DNA from 3 places in the Gottfriedia sp. NPDC056225 genome. Region 1 is predicted to be linked to each of the others. Evidence: riboswitches for the same ligand, from Rfam matches in the RefSeq annotation. Region 1 holds a riboswitch; each other region holds the start of a gene.
What was found. A riboswitch is a leader RNA that binds a small molecule or an ion and turns the genes downstream of it on or off. The one in region 1 is predicted to bind thiamine pyrophosphate.
Positions count from the first base shown of each region.

Region 2: it holds a riboswitch for thiamine pyrophosphate, as region 1 does, so the genes downstream of both, ACFCYN_RS04025 (thiamine phosphate synthase) here and ACFCYN_RS15060 (ABC transporter substrate-binding protein) in region 1, are expected to answer to the same signal.
Region 3: it holds a riboswitch for thiamine pyrophosphate, as region 1 does, so the genes downstream of both, thiD (bifunctional hydroxymethylpyrimidine kinase/phosphomethylpyrimidine kinase) here and ACFCYN_RS15060 (ABC transporter substrate-binding protein) in region 1, are expected to answer to the same signal.

Region 1 is NZ_JBHJTJ010000022.1:53,581-59,692, reverse strand. It holds gene ACFCYN_RS15085 (DUF2339 domain-containing protein) at 1-215, shown strand, start outside; gene ACFCYN_RS15080 (GNAT family N-acetyltransferase) at 254-760, shown strand; gene hmpA (NO-inducible flavohemoprotein) at 1,062-2,306, opposite strand; gene ACFCYN_RS15070 (RrF2 family transcriptional regulator) at 2,492-2,935, shown strand; gene racE (glutamate racemase) at 3,035-3,826, opposite strand; TPP riboswitch at 4,055-4,164, shown strand; gene ACFCYN_RS15060 (ABC transporter substrate-binding protein) at 4,253-5,242, shown strand; gene ACFCYN_RS15055 (thiamine-binding protein) at 5,270-5,545, shown strand; gene ACFCYN_RS15050 (ABC transporter permease) at 5,545-6,112, shown strand, end outside.
Region 2 is NZ_JBHJTJ010000003.1:130,811-136,922, reverse strand. It holds gene ACFCYN_RS04050 (hypothetical protein) at 1-213, opposite strand, end outside; gene ACFCYN_RS04045 (YjcZ family sporulation protein) at 792-917, shown strand; gene ACFCYN_RS04040 (hypothetical protein) at 1,130-1,321, opposite strand; gene ACFCYN_RS04035 (hypothetical protein) at 1,446-1,616, opposite strand; gene thiC (phosphomethylpyrimidine synthase ThiC) at 1,632-3,410, opposite strand; TPP riboswitch at 3,544-3,658, opposite strand; TPP riboswitch at 3,894-4,003, shown strand; gene ACFCYN_RS04025 (thiamine phosphate synthase) at 4,093-4,707, shown strand; gene thiO (glycine oxidase ThiO) at 4,691-5,782, shown strand; gene thiS (sulfur carrier protein ThiS) at 5,810-6,013, shown strand; gene ACFCYN_RS04010 (thiazole synthase) at 6,016-6,112, shown strand, end outside.
Region 3 is NZ_JBHJTJ010000001.1:109,578-115,689, reverse strand. It holds gene ACFCYN_RS00610 (Crp/Fnr family transcriptional regulator) at 1-436, shown strand, start outside; gene ACFCYN_RS00605 (DMT family transporter) at 491-955, shown strand; gene ACFCYN_RS00600 (YjjG family noncanonical pyrimidine nucleotidase) at 1,012-1,731, shown strand; gene ACFCYN_RS00595 (FTR1 family iron permease) at 2,063-3,559, shown strand; gene ACFCYN_RS00590 (hypothetical protein) at 3,549-3,923, shown strand; TPP riboswitch at 4,043-4,154, shown strand; gene thiD (bifunctional hydroxymethylpyrimidine kinase/phosphomethylpyrimidine kinase) at 4,290-5,096, shown strand; gene cytX (putative hydroxymethylpyrimidine transporter CytX) at 5,089-6,112, shown strand, end outside.

The DNA.
Region 1 (6,112 bases):
GGATCTTGCTTTCGATCGTAGCTATGAGTCTAGGAAACCTTAAAAAGTTTAAAGTGTGGACTTATATTGGTATAGGTTTATTATTACTCACATTAGGGAAACTTGTTTTAATAGATTTACCAAATATTACTTTATTAGTAAGAGCTGGTTTATTTATTTTGCTTGGTCTAATTGGATTAGTAATTTCTAGAATATTTTTTAAAGGAAAGCAGTAGTCCGTAATCAATAAAATCAAGTAAACAGGAGTAATTTAATGTTAATCACTGAAACTAAAAATTTAATATTAATGACCTTTACAGCAGACGCTATGGTTTCTGTTTTAAATGGTGAAAATGAATTAGAAATTGAAAAGCAGAATTATCGATTTGCCAGTGGATGGCCAATTCCGGTATATAAAAATCTATTTCCTTATAAAATTTCACGTTTTCAAACGCATCCTAAAGAAGAAGAGTATGAAGGAATGATCATCCATAAAAGAGATAAGTTAATTATTGGAGACATGGGATTTAAAGGCGGTCCTGACGAAAATGGGGTAATGGAAATCGGCTATAGTATTGCGCCTAATTATCAAGGGGAAGGTTATGCTACTGAAATGGGCAAGGCTTTTTGCAAGTGGGGACTACAGAAAGCGAATGTCACAAAAATAATCGCTATTTGTTCTGTTTACAATTATGCCTCAATTAGAGTTTTAGAAAAAATGGGAATGCGTAAATTAAAAGAAGAGATTGAAAAATATTATTGGTATTTACCACGTAAATAAAATAGTAGTTTTCATTTTTGTTAAATGATTAATTTTCATAGAAGAAGGTGGGCTTATTCTTACAACAAGAAATGCACCAATCGTCTTTATGGTTATAACGAAACGTGATTTCGGTCGATTCTTTTTGTACGATATGATGCTTAGTGGCTTAGTATATGGATCGCTAAAAAAATACTACTCAAGTGATCTAATCGCATTCTTTGGTAGTTTTACGATTCCTACGATTTTAAAAAGAGTTGCTATAGTATTAGAACGCAGGTAAAAAGGGATGCTCAAGCTTTTGAGCATCCCTTTTTAAATATTAGCCTTGAGTTTCAAGGCTTTTTGGTTCAGTGTCCAAGCTCATTGATGGTCCAAAGAATTCATAATGAATTTGAGTATCATTGATGCCTAATTCTTTTAAGCTTGTAATAATAGATTTTAAGAATGGTACTGGACCACATACATAATAATCTGCATTGTTTGATTTAATATTGTTTTTTAACCATTCTGTATCAATATAACCTTGCTTTTTAAAGTTGCTATTTTTAAGGTCTTCCTCAGAAGGGTTCTCGTAAACAAATGTTAAATTGTAATTTGCTAATTGTTCTTTTAATTCGTTTAGTTCATTTTCAAATGCTTGTAATTTTCCGTTTCTTGAAGCGCTTATGAAGCTAACTTGAAGATTTGGTTGACTAGCTGCAATTGATTTAGCCATGCTAATTAATGGTGTAATTCCAACTCCACCGCTAAGGAAAACAACATCTGAAGCATTTTCCGTGTTTATTGTGAAGTCTCCAGCTGGAGCAGTAAGTTCTAATGTGTCACCAACATTAACTTGATTGTGTAGATAATTTGAGAATTTTCCTAAAGGTTGATTTTCTTCAGCTTCTCTTTTAACTGAAATTCTAAAGTATTCTTTACCAGGCGCATCAGATAAACTATATTGTCTATTTGATAAGTACTCTTCACCAGGAATTTGTGAACGAACAGTAATATATTGTCCAGATAGGAAAGTAGGAACTGAAGATCCATCTTTAGGTTTTAAGTGGAATGATGTAATTACATCACTTTCTTCTACTTTATTAATTACTGTAAACTCTTTAAATTCTGACCAACCGCCTTCTTGAGTGGCAGCTTCATTATACATTTCCTTTTCAATATCAATAAACACTTGAGCTATAATTCCATAAGCTTCGCCCCAAGCACCAAGTATTTCTTCAGTTGCAGCATCACCAAGTACTTCTTTAATTGCACCAAGTAAGTGTTGCCCAACGATTGGATAATGCTCAGCTTTAACTAAAAGACTACGGTGTTTTTGTGCTATTTGTTTTACAACAGGTATAATTGTTTCTAGTTTATCAATATTTTGAGCTGCAGCTAAAACAGTATTAGCAAGAGCGGTTTGTTGTCTACCTTTTTGTTGATTCGTATGATTGAATACATTTAATAATTCAGGATGATTTGTAAATAAATTTTTATAGAATACGGAAGTGATCTCTGTACCTGTTACCTCTAAAACAGGAACAGTTGATTTAATAATATCGATTGTTTTTTGAGAAAGCATGGAAAATCCCCCTATATACATTTTAAAGTAGTATAATAAATACATCTTTATCTTAGTCCTTGATATCGGTTAAAGCAATATGTTAAATACATCTTTTTGAACTTTTTTCGAAAAAATACATAAAAGTTTAAAAAATGTTCACAATTATGCTATGATTAATCAAAATAAATTAGTGAGGACAAGTTATGCGTTTAACAACTTATTCGGATTACTCTCTTCGTGTACTAATATTTCTATCCTCTGAACCGCGTGAAAAATTAGTTAATATAAAAGACATCGCTGAAGCCTATGGTATATCTAAAAACCATTTAATGAAAATAATCTATAATTTAGGTAAGATGGGCTATATCGAGACTATACGTGGCAGAAATGGTGGAATTCGTTTAGCTAAATTGCCAGCGGAAATAAACATCGGAGAAATAATCCGTAAAACCGAAGAAGACTTTAATATTGTAGAATGTTTTGAGCATGGCGGTACTTGTGTTATTACGCCTGTTTGTTCTTTAAAACATATATTTAATAACGCATTGGATCAATTTTTACAAGTTTTAGATCAATATACATTAGATGATATTGTAAAGAATAATGCGATGCTGAAAGATTATTTTTCAAGTAATACAAAAGATTAAATTTGATTAAATTGATGAGCGTTTGCAATTTAAAAATACAAAAACCAACAAATGTTTACTTTGTTGGTTTTCTTTTTTATTGAGTTCACTTTAGAACTCTTATAGTTTTATATGTTTTACATTTTCCAAAGGCTCTTGGAACAAAGAGGAAGCTATTTTACTAAAAACGATTGGATCTCCAGTTGTATAAAATTCATGTATAGTGTTTTCGGAATTAGATAAAATATTTTGTTGATCGAGTATTGCACTGACTTCTAATGCTGTTTCATCGCCGGAGCTGATGAGCTGAATAGAAGGACCCATCACCTTTTGAATGATTGGGCTTAATAAAGGGTAGTGCGTACATCCAAGTATTAGTGTATCAATAGTTGAATCTAAAAGTGGGGTAAGAGTTTGTTTAACAATCTCAAATATTTCAGGTTTATTGTAGTCCCCATTTTCGACGATTCCAGCAAACTCTGGACAAGCCAAACCTTTAATTATCACTTTGTCATTAATTCGTTTTAGTGCGCCATGATAGGCTTTACTATTTATAGTAGCATTCGTACCAATTACACCGATTTGATCGTTTTGTGTTAATTTTATTGCAGCTCTGGCACCAGGGTGCACAACACCTATTACTGGGATTTGAAGTTTTTCTCTCATTTCACTTAATACTACTGAAGTGGCAGTATTGCAGGCGATGACTAACATTTTTATGTCTTTTTCTAAAAGAAAATTAGTCATTTCCCAAGTGAATTCCCTGATCTCCTCATATGGTCGTGATCCATATGGACATCTAGCAGTATCGCCTAGGTATACTATATCTTCCTTAGGTAATTGTCTTATAATTTGTTTGGCAACTGTTAAGCCCCCAACTCCTGAGTCTATGACTCCGATTGGTTTATTCAAAAAATCCCCTCATTTTAATCATAATTTGATGATGTAGTATATTCGATATTCAAGTAAGATTTTACTATAAGAAATGATATTTTTGTTTAATAATCTCATTTAAAATATGACAAAATCTTATCGTTAAATAGCTTGTATTAACAGACTATTAAAACAATTAAACGTAGGTTAAAAATAGTTCGTAAATTCAATCATTATCTGTTATATTTATGATGAAAAGTTTATATGAGAAAAATGTGGAGGTGCCAGTGTTGCTGGCTGAGATAACATCCTTAAGATGTTGACTCTTAGAACCTGATCTGGGTGATGCCAGCGTAGGGAACAGTATCTCTTTTTAGATATGTTTTTTACAGCGCATTAACGTCCGGGTTACTATCCGGGCGTTTTATTTTTGTATAAACCAAAAACAAAAGGGAGTATTAGTAAATGAAAAGATTAGTAGTTTTTTTAGTAGCTATTTGTTTAATGTTAACTGGGTGTGGTCAAAGTAAAACCGCGACTAGTGGAAAGAGCAAGCAATTAAAAAAGGTGACAGTCGTACTAGATTGGACACCAAATACAAATCATACGGGGCTATTTGTTGCGAAAGAAAAAGGATATTTTAAGGAACAAGGCCTTGATGTAGATATTATTAGTCCAGGAGAAACAGGAGCAGATCAATTAGTTGCTTCAGGTAAAGCGGATTTTGGCGTTTCTTATCAAGAGTCAATTACACAGGCTAGAGTTCAAAATGTACCAATTGTTTCAATTGCAGCAGTTATTCAACATAATACTTCTGGTTTTGCATCGCCTGCGAAAAAAGAAATTACGTCTCCAAAAGATTTCGTTGGAAAAACATATGGTGGATGGGGTTCACCGGTTGAAAAAGCCGTTTTAAAATCACTTATGTCAGAAGAACATGCGAATGTTAATAAGTTAAATATCGTTAATATGGGCGATGCTGATTTCTTTACAGCTGTAAAAAGAGATATCGACTTTGCTTGGATTTATCAAGGATGGACAGGTATTGAAGCTGAGCTTCGTGGAGAGAAGTTAAATATGATTTATTTAACAGATTATAGTAAAAAACTAGATTACTATACGCCAGTATTAGCTACAAACGAAAAAATGATTAGTAAAAACCCGAAAGTAGTAAAAGCGTTTGTTGCCGCTGCATCAAAAGGATATAATTTTGCGATTGATAACCCGAAGGAAGCTGCAGCGATTTTACTTAAAGATAATCCAGATCTAGATAAAAATTTAGTAGAAAAAAGCCAAGAGTGGTTAGCATCTAAATATAAAGACGATGCAAATCGTTGGGGTGAGCAAAAGTTAACGGTTTGGAAAAACTATGCAGATTTTTTAGCTGAAAATAAATTATTAGAAGGTAAATTTAAGCCAGAAGAAGCTTTTACAAATGAATTCTTACCAAAATAAGGAGGAGTAAAATTGAAAACTACATTAATGAGTGTTCAAATAATACCAAAAACAAATAATATTGAGGATGTCATTCCCGCAGTCGATGAAGCGATTAAAATTATTGATGAATCAGGTGTGAAATATCAAGTACAGCCATTGGAAACAACAATGGAAGGTGATTTGAATGAATTATTACAAGTTGTTCAAAAAATGAATGAAAGAATGATCGAAATAGGTTGCCATAATGTTATAACTCAAATGAAAATCCTTTATCAACCACAAGGGATTACAATGGATGTGTTAACGGAGAAGTACCGTTAATGAAACGAAAAAATATGAAAGGATGGCAGCCATTTGTTGTCATCCTGCTTTTTTTAATCTGTTGGCAGCTCAGTATTAAAATTTGGAAAATAGAGCCTTGGCTATTGCCAGGACCAATTGCAATCTTTAAAGAAGGAATTCATTCTTTGGATTCTATACTTCCACATATAACATCTTCAATTCAATTAACGATTATCGGATTGTTAATAGGTAGCTTGCTTGGACTTTTAATAGCATTTCTATTGCATTTAATACCAGGTGTAAAGAAAGCTTTTTATCCATTATTAATTCTTTCGCAAAATGTACCAATTATTGTATTAGCACCACTTTTAATTATTTGGTTCGGGTTTGGTGTACTGCCAAAATTAATCATTATATCGCTCGTGTGTTTTTTCCCCATAACTGTTTCAGCATTGGATGGATTTCGACAAACACCAAGTGAGTTAATAAATTATATGAAAATGGCAGGAGCATCCAAAGCACAAATTTTTTGGAAAGTTGAATTTCCGTTTTCTCTACCTTCAATCTTTTCAGGCTTAAAGATTTCAGCTACATATAGTGTAATGG
Region 2 (6,112 bases), on a different contig from region 1:
TTTTATTTTAACTGCGATTGTTCCGATCCATTTGTCTGTCGGCTGCATTTGCTCATTACAAGTAAAGTATCGAATATGAATAGCTGACTCTGTATTTTTACTAATGACATGGCAAGCTAACAAATTACTTAACTTTTTAATCGCTGCTTCTCTTTTCGTACCAATGATTTCCTTCTTGATAAATGACTCATAGTAATTCTTTAATGGAAACATTTCATTTCCTCCCATACTATATTACTGCTATTCATAATTGTTTATAGAGTTGTTTCGATTGACCACTTAATTCATTCGAGCAACTTAGAAATTCTAAACAATGCTCTAATCACTTAGCCTCCATTTAATTGAAGTCCACTCTAAGTCTAAACACAAACACCTGTTCGCATTTCATTTTATACATATTATACTATAAGTAAAATCAAAAATGAAAAAAAGAATGGCGCTCCTCCGTCATAATGAGCAAATTAGTCTCTGATTATTATATGTTTAAGCAATGATTTTACTTAAACCAATCCGCCTCCAGAAACTTATATTTAGGTAAATTTTTAAAATGCTTATGTAGTTAATGCAGCAATTTCATTCCTAAAGTAAAGTAAGTACAAAAATCCATATAATTGAACTTTAAAAACTTACTTAATAGGTAAAAGCCTAATTACAATATAGACTAGTTTCATAGTTGGTAAAAAAACATACGATACATTATCCACCTCTCCTAATTGTAATTTTTACAATTGGTTACATGACCCTAAAGGGAGAATACATCCCTTAAATATCTTATGAAGGAGGTCACATGAATGAGTACTGGACATCACCATCTTAACGGTTTTGCTTTGATTGTTGTTTTATTTATCTTATTAATCATTGTTGGAGCAGCTTGCTGGTCAGGATATGACGGATGCGGATATGGGCATCACTGGTAAAAATTAAAAACTATAAAACTCCTGTTAACTATAACAGGAGTTTTTTTATAGTTGCATAAGAAAAACTATAACCTTTAAGCCAATTCACAAATAAACCAAATTTCTCTTTCGTAACTGTAATATTCTTCAAAAATAAATTCTTTTAATCCTTTAATCACCAATCCTTCTGGTAATTCAAGATTCCATTCCGTTGTACAAGCTGGTAGATATAATTAAACCGCGGTTACCTCAGTATTGAAGTATCTTGCAATCTGAACAGCAAAGTGACCGATGCCGCCTGATGCACCATAGCTCAATACCTTTTGACCTTGCGTAATTTGTACTACATCACGCAATGCTTGAAGTGCCGTCTGAGCTGCACATGGTATAGCAGCTGCCTCTTCAAAGGTTGTATTCTTCGGCATAAGACTTATGGTGTTCTCACGTGAGGAAGATGTTCCAATCAATAGTTTGTCGGAGCATTAACTCTAACCTATAAACAAAAACAAACCTCCAAATCGGGGTTTGTCTTTGTTTTATTTATCAAAATTACCAGCACAAACTTTCAATTAAACTGCATTTTAAGCATTCTTGTATCGTATCTTTCTTCTGAAATTCGTGCTCACAATTTGTTTGAATGGTTTTCAGTTCTATTTTTAACTGATTCATATTTTCTTCTAATTGCTTTATTTCTTTTTTGATTCCTTCTACCCTATTCATATAAGGCTCACACCCTTATTGATAGATTTCTCCGCCGTTTTTTCTAAATTCTAATGCTTTTTCTTTCATTCCTTCTTCAATGGTTGATTCATTTTGAAGTTCTTCTTGTTTTACTATATCTCGAATGTCTTGTGAGATTCTCATACTACAGAATTTTGGACCACACATTGAACAAAAATGGGCTGTTTTAGCTCCCTCAGCAGGTAATGTTTCATCGTGGTATTCAATTGCTCTTTCTGGATCAAGAGAAAGATTAAACTGATCACGCCATCTAAATTCAAATCGAGCTTTTGAAAGTGCATCATCTCTTTTTTGTGCTCCAGGATGACCTTTTGCTAAGTCAGCTGCATGTGCTGCTATTTTATATGTGATTACCCCTACTCTAACATCTTCTTTATTTGGAAGACCTAAATGCTCTTTCGGAGTTACATAGCAAAGCATCGCTGTACCAAACCAACCAATCATTGCTGCACCGATTGCTGACGTTATATGATCATAACCAGGCGCAATATCTGTCGTTAGTGGACCTAATGTGTAAAAAGGTGCTTCTTGACAAATTTCTAATTGTTTATCCATATTCTCTTTAATTAAATGCATTGGAACATGTCCCGGTCCTTCAATCATAACTTGAACGTCATGTTTCCAAGCAATTTTTGTTAGCTCTCCAAGTGTTTCTAATTCCGAAAATTGTGCTTCGTCATTTGCATCGGCGATCGAACCTGGGCGCAAGCCATCTCCTAAAGAGAATGTTACGTCATAGCGCTTCATTATTTCACAAATTTCCTCAAAATGGGTATATAAGAAATTCTCTTTATGGTGAGCTAAACACCACTGAGCCAATATAGAACCACCACGAGATACGATTCCTGTCACTCGTTTTGCAGTTAATGGAATGTAACGCAATAGTACACCTGCGTGAATCGTAAAGTAATCTACTCCTTGTTCAGCTTGCTCGATTAGAGTGTCTCTAAACACTTCCCAAGATAAGTCTTCTGCAATTCCATTTACCTTTTCAAGTGCTTGATAAATTGGAACTGTCCCTACTGGTACCGGAGAATTTCGGATAATCCATTCACGTGTTGTGTGAATATTTTTTCCGGTTGAAAGATCCATCATCGTATCGGCTCCCCAGCGAGTAGCCCATGTCATTTTTTCTACTTCTTCTTCAATTGAGGATGTAACGGCTGAGTTACCTATATTGGCGTTTATTTTCACATGAAAATTACGGCCGATAATCATTGGCTCACTTTCCGGATGATTAATATTTGATGGAATGACAGCTCTTCCTCTTGCAACTTCATCTCGAACAAATTCAGCTGTTCTATTTTCTCGAATTGCAATAAATTCCATTTCAGGTGTAATAATACCTTTACGTGCATAATGCAATTGCGTAATATTTCCGTTATCCTTTGCACGCAATGGTTTTCTTTTTAAACCTTTAAAGATTTCAACCTCATGTTTATCTGATTCTTTTTTATATCCATTATCTTCAGGCTTTACTTCACGCCCTACATATTCTTCAACATCATTTCGCTCAATCACCCAGTTTTGTCCGATCGGCTTAAGCCCCTCGCGAATATCAACTGAGGCAGATGAATCTGTGTAAGGTCCACTTGTGTCATATACTCTAACTGGTGCATTTTCTTCTTCGCCAAAAGTACCAGTTGTTGGACTTAATTGAATCTCACGCATCGGCACTTTAATATCAGATCTAGATCCTTCAACATAAACCTTTTTACTACCAGAAAAACTAGACATGATGGAAAAATTCATTTCATTTACAGAATTGTTCATTGATTTCATTCCCCTTTTTAAATGATTAAAAAAGGACGAAATCCAATCCATTTTAAGCATGAAAAAAGCCGGATCTTAAAGTTAAGACCCGGCAAAATGTTAGCAAAACTACATTAACGATTAGACTTCATTAATGAGAAATTTCTAACTTCCCCACGCTGGTATGAACCAGATCAGGTCCTGAGGGTTAAGAAACTTAAATGTGTTTCTCTCTCAGCCCAACTAATTGGACACCCCTAGTCAAACGATTAAATTGTTCACACTAAATATAAACCCACAAGTTTAAAATGTAAATGCTTTTATTTCCTAAATTTTTACAGGAATGTTCATTTCAAAAAATTATTAGCATTTTTAATACTCGCTTAAATACTTGATTTCATTATGCTTCAAGCCCAATTTATGGTAAATATTTTGACTCGTAAAAAAAATTTTAGTATTGAATATTATTTTTTATATGCTATGCTAAGATTAATTTTCATACAGATTCATCACTAGGGGATCCCTTGATAAGGGCTGAGAATAGAGTAGTTACTTTTAAACCCTTAAAACCTGAACAGGCTAGTACCTGCGTAGGAAAGTGGCGCATTCTCTATTTATTTTGTGTGCAATGTAACCACTTTCTTTTTTTAGGAAAGTGGTTTTTTTTGTTTGAAAAAATTTTGTTAATGAAAGAGGCTGGAGCATGGAACTTATTGCAATTACAGATGATCAGCACTCAATCGAAGTACTTGCTTCCAAAATTATTCAAATAATCGATGTAGTTGACTATGTACATATTCGCGAGAAATCAAAAAAAGCGATCGAAATAATCTCACTCTTAAATCTATTAAAAATGAACAAAGTGGATATGAAGAAAATCGTTTTAAATGATCGTTTAGATATTGCTATTTTTGCAAATCTATCAAATATACACTTACCGGGACATGGACTCCCTCTTGTTGATGTAAAAGAATATTTTCCTAACTTACGAGTAGGAAAATCAGTCCACACGCTTACTGAAGCAATCCTAGCTGAAAGTGATCAGGCTGATTATGTCCTTTACGGTCATTGTTTTGAAACAAAGTGTAAAGCCGGTCTAACTCCAAATGGGATTGAAATCATACCCGAAATGAAAAAAACTCTGACTATACCAATCTACGCAGTAGGCGGTATATTGCCTGAGCATATCCAATTTTTGAAGGAGAACAAGATTGATGGGATAGCTGTAATGTCTGGAATCTTCTCTTCTCGAAACCCACTAGATGCTGCGCTGCAATATTTTGAAAGGTGCAAACTGACTTATGAACAAGAGATTTGATGTTATCGTAATTGGGGGTGGCATTATTGGCTGTTCCATTGCTTATTATCTAGCGAAAGAAAACATTAATGTCGCAGTTTTAGAAGGACAGCAAGTTGGTCAGAAAACGACAAAGGCAGCTGCGGGGATGCTCGGTGCCCATTCCGAGTGGGATCAGTCAGAGTCATTTTTTACTTTCGCAAGAAGCAGCCAATTAACTTATTTTCAGCTTCAAGAAGAGTTGAAAGAATTAAGCGGTATTGATATTGAACTTAAAAAAGGTGGCATTTTCAAACTAGCTTATACAGATTTAGAAAAAAACCAATTAACACCACTACTCACTCAAACTTCAGCACATTGGTATAACCATGTGGAGTTAAAAAAACAGATCCCCGGCATCCATCCAAATATAATTGGCGCAGCCTATATTAAAGATGACGTTAATGTATTACCTGTTTCTGTTTGTAATGCATTTTCTAAAAGTGCTCAGATTTTAGGGGCTTCTATTTTCGAATATACTCATGTATTTGGGATTCAAAAAAATGATACACATTATTTACTTAAAACAACAAACGGTGAATTTGAGGCAAAAAACATCGTAGTTGCAAGTGGCGTTTGGAGTAATACCTTGTTTGGACAGCTAGGGTTAGATCATGAAATTATTCCTGTTAAAGGCGAATGCATTTCCGTAAAAAGCGAAAAGGTAGCATTAAAGCATTCTCTTTTTCATGAACAAAACTATATTGTTCCAAGAAATGACGGTCGCCTTGTCATCGGGGCTACGATGGTTGATCACGAATGGGATGAAAATCCTAGCTTAGGTGGCATTGAATCATTAATACAAAGTGCTAAAAAAATGCTTCCCGAAATTGAAGATATGAAAATTGATTCATTTTGGGCGGGACTAAGACCGCGAACACTTGATCATAATCCTTTTATTGGCATGCACCCTGAAGATGATCAAATCCTATTTGCAACCGGCCATTTTCGAAATGGAATATTGCTTGCACCAGCAACTGGAAAATTAATTCGAGATTTGATTCTTAAAAGGAAAGTTGATAGAAACTGGATTGAGGCGTTTAAAGTTAGTCGTTAATTTAAATGTTTGTGAGGTGTATAACACTTGGAAATAAGATTAAACGGAAAGAACTTAGAAGTTTCGAGTAAAACTTTTACAATTCAAGATTTACTTAATGAATACCAGCTAGAAAACCGAATCGTTATTGTCGAGGTTAATGAAGAAATTATTTATAAAGAGCAGTATGCTTTAACTCATCTCTCTAACGGAGATCAGGTAGAATTAATACATTTTGTAGGTGGAGGTTAATCATGTTGAAAATAGGAAATCATTCATTTCATTCAAGATTATTATTAGGCACAGGTAAATACCCTTCTTTTGAAGTACAAAAAGAAGCAGTTGAAGTAT
Region 3 (6,112 bases), on a different contig from region 1:
TGTAAGAGAATCGAATTATATTAATACGGTGGAAGCAATTTCTACGGTGGAAGTGATCTCTATAGACTATCGTTGGTTAAAAAAACTTAGCAAAAACTATACACCGTTTCTTCAATTCTTATTAAAGGTCATAACGGAAAAGTTTTATATTAAATCGAATTCGATGAGTTTTAACTTAATGTATCCAGTAGAAGTACGCTTAGCGAGCTATTTATTATCCATTTCATATGATGATACAAATTCTTTACTCAATGATAATTTAAATACGATCAATCTTAAAGATGCGGCAAATCTGATCGGAACGAGTTATCGACATGTTAATCGAGTTATTCAACAGTTCTGTAAGGATGGCCTAGTAGAGCGAAAAAATGGGAGCATTCTTATAAAAAATAGAGATGGCCTGAGTATTCTTGCGAGTAATAATATTTACGAATAAAAAATCATTCGGCCAAAAAAATCACATTGTTAAATTTGGGAGGTGTGTAAGCTTATGCTCTATGGATTACTTTTATCTTTAATCGCGGGTGCACTTATTGGCTTACAAAGTATATTTAATAGTAAGGTTAATGAACGTACTGGAATATGGGTTACAACAACATTCGTATTAGGAATGGGCTTTTTAGCTTCACTAATTATGGGTCTTTTCCTTGATGGGAAACAATTATTTGATTTGCATAATATGAAAGTTTGGTATTGGTTTAGCGGCATTGTTGGTGTAGGAGTTGTATTCTGCTTAACGAAAGGGATAAGATTACTTGGGCCAACCTATGCAACATCAATAATTCTGACATCACAATTATTGTTTGCATTATTATTTGATACTAAAGGGTGGCTAGGTCTTGAGAAAGTTCCGTTTACTTCTAAGCAATTAATTGGAGTATTGCTAATTATAAGTGGTATATTAGTTTTTAAATTAAGCGGAATAAGCTTTAAACGTATAAAACAGCTAATTTAATTTAAGGGTAATCTAGTAAAATATGATTTTAATAAAATAGGGATGGGGTAAATGTTATGAAAACTTACAAGACATTATTATTAGATGTAGATGATACATTATTAGATTTTGGCGCAGCAGAAAAAGTAGCATTACAATCTCTATTTAAAGATCAAAATATACCGTTAACGTCTGAAATTAAGTCGAGATATAAAGAAATTAACCATGGACTTTGGAAGGCTTTTGAAGAGGGGAAAATAAGTCGCGATGACGTAGTAAATACTCGCTTTTCAACTTTATTTAAAGAGTTCGGTATCGATGTAGACGGTTTAATGCTAGAACAGACTTATCAAAATTACTTAGGAGAAGGTAATCAATTAATTGAAGGGGCTTTCGAATTACTTTCAAATCTTCAGGATCATTTTGATTTGTATATTGTTACAAATGGCATTTCAAAGACACAATACAAAAGATTAAATGCTGCACGAATTTATCCATTCTTTAAAGATATTTTTGTTTCAGAGGACACTGGCTATCAAAAACCAATGAAGGAATACTTTGATTATGTATTTGCTCGAATTCCAAATATCGAGTTGGATAAGACTTTGATTATTGGAGATTCGTTCAGTGCGGATATTACTGGTGGAGTCGGAGCGGGAATAGATACTTGCTGGGTTAATTCAAAAGCACTATCAAATGATACAGCTCTAATCCCTACTTATGAAATACAAAAACTTGATGAGTTATACAAAATTTTAAATATTGAACAAAAGATTTTGGTTGGTTCATCTAACTAAAAATTTAAAAAAAGAGACTGGCTCATAAGTATATGCACTTACTTATGAGGCAGTTTTTTTGGCTATGTTATAGGGGGAAATACGAATAAAATCTGTACTTTGTCCATAACGTAGACAGTATGATTTTAAAAATGAAGGGTTGTCTTTTGAGGCTCTAAGTTAGCATAGACATTAAAAGCTGAGGAAAAAGTTCCTCAGCTTTTTAATTTACTCGAATGTTGATATAAACATTAAAAATAGTTAATAAAAATATAATTGACTGTGATATGAAATACCTATATTATCAATATGTGATAATGATTATCATTTTTACTTAAGGGGAAAATCAACCATGAAGCAAACGCTTATCAAAGTAACTTTAACAGTTTTACTTTTACTTGTTTTACCGTTTAAAACCTTTGCAGCAAGCCCTGAAGAGGATTTAACAAATGCAAATACTTTTGTAGAAAATGCAATCCAAGCTGCACAAAAAGGGGATTTTAACACTGCCGAGCAGGAATATAAAAAATTCAACGATGAGTGGCTTGATAAAGAGGATGGTATAAAAAATAAATCGATTGATGCGTATGGCAAAATCGAGGAAGCTATGGGAATGGTTCAGTATAACCTAGCACAAAAAACAGTGAATCAAAATGCACTTATTACTGCACTTAAAGAATTAGAAGTTGTAAATGAAAAGTTTATTTCTCATCAGTTTGCTAGTTCAAAACTAAGTTCAAAAAGTACAGGTAGTGTTGAAGATTTAATTGAAATATTAAACAAAGCATTAGCAGATTTAAAAGATCATAATGTATCGGGAGCAACCTCAGAAATTAATCAGTTTAGAAAATCTTGGAACAATATTGAAGGGGTAGTATTAACACAATCACAAAAAGTTTACACTGACTCTGAAAGAGATATGGTTACATCTTATGCAATGTTAACTGCTAAAACACCAGATGTGAAAGCGGCTACAAAAACAATTACTAATATGCGTGATTATCTATTACCTTTAGCATCTAAAACTAGTTATACAATGTTAGATGCTATTACAATTCTACTTCGAGAAGGATTAGAAGCATTACTAGTAGTTGTAGCATTACTAGGTTTTATTAAAAAGTCTGGTCAAGAAAAGAAAAGTAAGTGGATCTGGTTTGGTGTTGGTACTGGTTTAGGCGTCAGTATTATACTAGGTGTTATTGTAAATATCTTATTCTCAGCAGGTGCTTTTGGAAGCAATAACTTCTTGATTGCAGGCTGGACTGGAGTATTTGCGGCTGTCATGCTTTTATATATGAGTTACTGGTTACATAGCAAATCTAATACGAAGCAATGGCAACAATATATTAAAACTAAAAGTGATAAAGCATTAAATACGGGTAGCCTATTATCTTTAGCTATTCTTGCGTTTTTAGCAGTGTTTCGCGAAGGAACTGAAACAGTATTATTCTTTATTGGAATGGCTTCATCAATTAAACTATCATCTTTATTAATAGGAATTGCGTTAGGGTTTGCTATTTTAGCAATACTGAGCTTCTTAATATTAAAGGTTGGCTTAAAGATTCCAATGAGACCGTTTTTCCTTGTTTCTAGTATTTTAATGTTCTACTTATGCTTTAAATTTGCGGGTATGGGTATTCACGGTTTACAACTTTCAGGATTACTTCCTGCTACCCAAGCTCCTATTCCAACAATAGATTTCTTTGCAATCTATTCTACTTGGGAGAGCTTTGTACCACAGATGTTCTTGTTACTAATAGCTTGTATAACTGTTATTTATAATAGATTCTCGAATAAAAATAATAAAAAAAGTAGTAAAAATTCGGAGGGAACGAAAAATGTTATCTAATAAAAAATTGATCGCGGCAATGGCTCTAGGACTATCTTTAACTTTATCTGCATGTGGAACGAACACAGACAATGCAATTAAATCAGGATCTGACGATATGATCAAAACGATTTCTGAACTAAAAACACAAGTTTCGAATAATGATGAAGCAAAGGCGAAAGAAAGTGGAGGATCACTTGAAAAATCATGGGAAAAATTTGAAGACTCTGTAAAAGATAAAGACAAAGCTTTGTATGAAAAAGTTGAAACTCCACTTCATATTATCGAAGCGGGAGTAAAAGTTTCTCCATTGGATGCAGATACACTTAACCAAGCCGGTGACGAACTAGAAGGCGTATTAAAAGAAGTAAAAGATTTAAAATAATAAATGTTAAAGCCTCTCAACTAGTATTAAGAGAGGTTTTTTCTAAATAAATCTGGTCTAAATACTTGAATAAAGTATAAGGATTAATTAAGATGATAAAGTAATCAAATTAAATAATTGAATAGTACTAGGGGTGCCGTAAATGGTCGGCTGAGATTAAGACACGAATAGTCTTTAACCCTTTAACCTGATCTGGATAATGCCAGCGTAGGAAAGTGAACGGTAGAATACATTTTTGTATTCATAACATTGATTTGTTCGAGCACAAGTCCTTATGGGATTTGTGCTTTTTTGTATTTAAAATCAAGTTTCATCTTCTATCTGTAAGATCAAAAGAGTTCTATTCATTAAATAGGGGGAAGAACATTGAAGAAAGTATTAACAATAGCCGGCTCTGATTCAAGTGGTGGTGCTGGAATTCAAGCAGATTTAAAGACGTTTTCAGCTCATGGTGTTTTTGGAATGAGTGTAATAACAGCAGTAACTGCTCAAAATACGCAAGGAGTGTTTGCTGTTCAAGATATGACACCAGAGATTATTGCGAGTCAATTAGATGCAATATTTACAGATATCGAAGTAGATGCAGTAAAAATTGGTATGGTATCACAAATCGATACGATTAAAGTAATTGCTGAAAAACTAAAGGAATATAGACCAAAGCATATTGTAGTTGATCCAGTCATGGTTTCTAAGAGCGGGTTCGACTTACTAAGCCCGGATGCAAAGGAAGCTTTAATTCAAGAATTAATTCCGTTAGCAACTGTTATTACACCGAATCTTCCTGAAGCAGAAGTTATTACTGGAAGAAAAATTACGACGATTGAAGAAATGAAAGAAGCTGCTATACAAATTTATTCATTAGGTGCAAAAAACGTCCTTGTAAAAGGTGGCCATTTAGAGGGTGAAGCAACAGATATTTGCTTTAATGGTGAGGAGTTTACTAGCTTTAATAGCGTTAGAATCAATACAATTAATACTCACGGTACTGGATGTACTTTATCTTCAGCAATTACATCTAATTTAGCGAATGAACTTGAATTAAATGAGGCAATTAGAGAAGCAAAAAACTATATAACATTAGCGATTCAACATTCCTTCTCAATCGGAAAAGGAGTAGGTCCTGTCCATCACTTCTACTCTTTGTATGAAAAGGCAGGAGTTCAACATGTCTAATCAAAATGCAAAAATGACAAAGTGGAATTTTACGACACTTTGGTTTGGTGCTGCGGTATCAGTAGCGGAAATCATGACAGGGGCATTAATAGCTCCATTAGGTTTTACTAAAGGTTTAACAGCTATTTTAGTAGGACATTTAATAGGAACACTTTTACTTGTATTAGGTGGTGTAATTGGCTCTCAGCAAAGATTAACCGCAATGGAATCAACAAAAATTTCATTCGGTAGCTATGGTAGTTACTTGTTTTCAATTTTAAATGTATTACAGTTGCTTGGTTGGACGGCAATTATGATTTTAACAGGAGCTCGTTCAATCAATATAGTCACAAAAAATGATTATCATTTTAATCACCTTTGGGTTTGGTGTTTAGTAATTGGAGTGCTAATAGCAATTTGGTTGTACTTTGGGCAAAATGCTTCAAAAAAACTTAATAGTATGGCCGTTTGTTTGCTATTTGTTTTAACGATTGTATTATGTTTTGTTATTTTTAAAAGTGATAAAATTCTTTCTCAGCCAAGTACTTCAGGATTATCTTTTGGCGAAGCAGTTGAATTATCAGTCATTATGCCACTATCATGGATTCCATTAATTAGTGACTATACTCGATTCGCGAAAACTACAAAAGACGGGGCAATTGGTAGTTTCATAGGATATATGTTTGGAAGTTCATGGATGTATATTATTGGGCTTGGGGCAGCATTAGCATTTAATGAAGTGGATCCAGTAGCTGTATTAATGAGTGCAAATTTAGGTTTATTCGCAGTTGGTATCGTTGTTTTAGCAACTGTTACAACAACCTTCATGGATGCTTATTCAGCTGGGATATCAGTTACAACCATCTTTCCAAAGCTAAATGGAAAGCATATAGCGTTGATCGTTACAGCAATTGGAACAATATTAGCGGTGATTTTCCCAATTGAAAAATATGAAGGATTCTTATATACAATTGGGTCATTCTTTGCACCGTTGTACGCAATTTTATTAACAGATTACTTTATTCTAAAAAGAACAA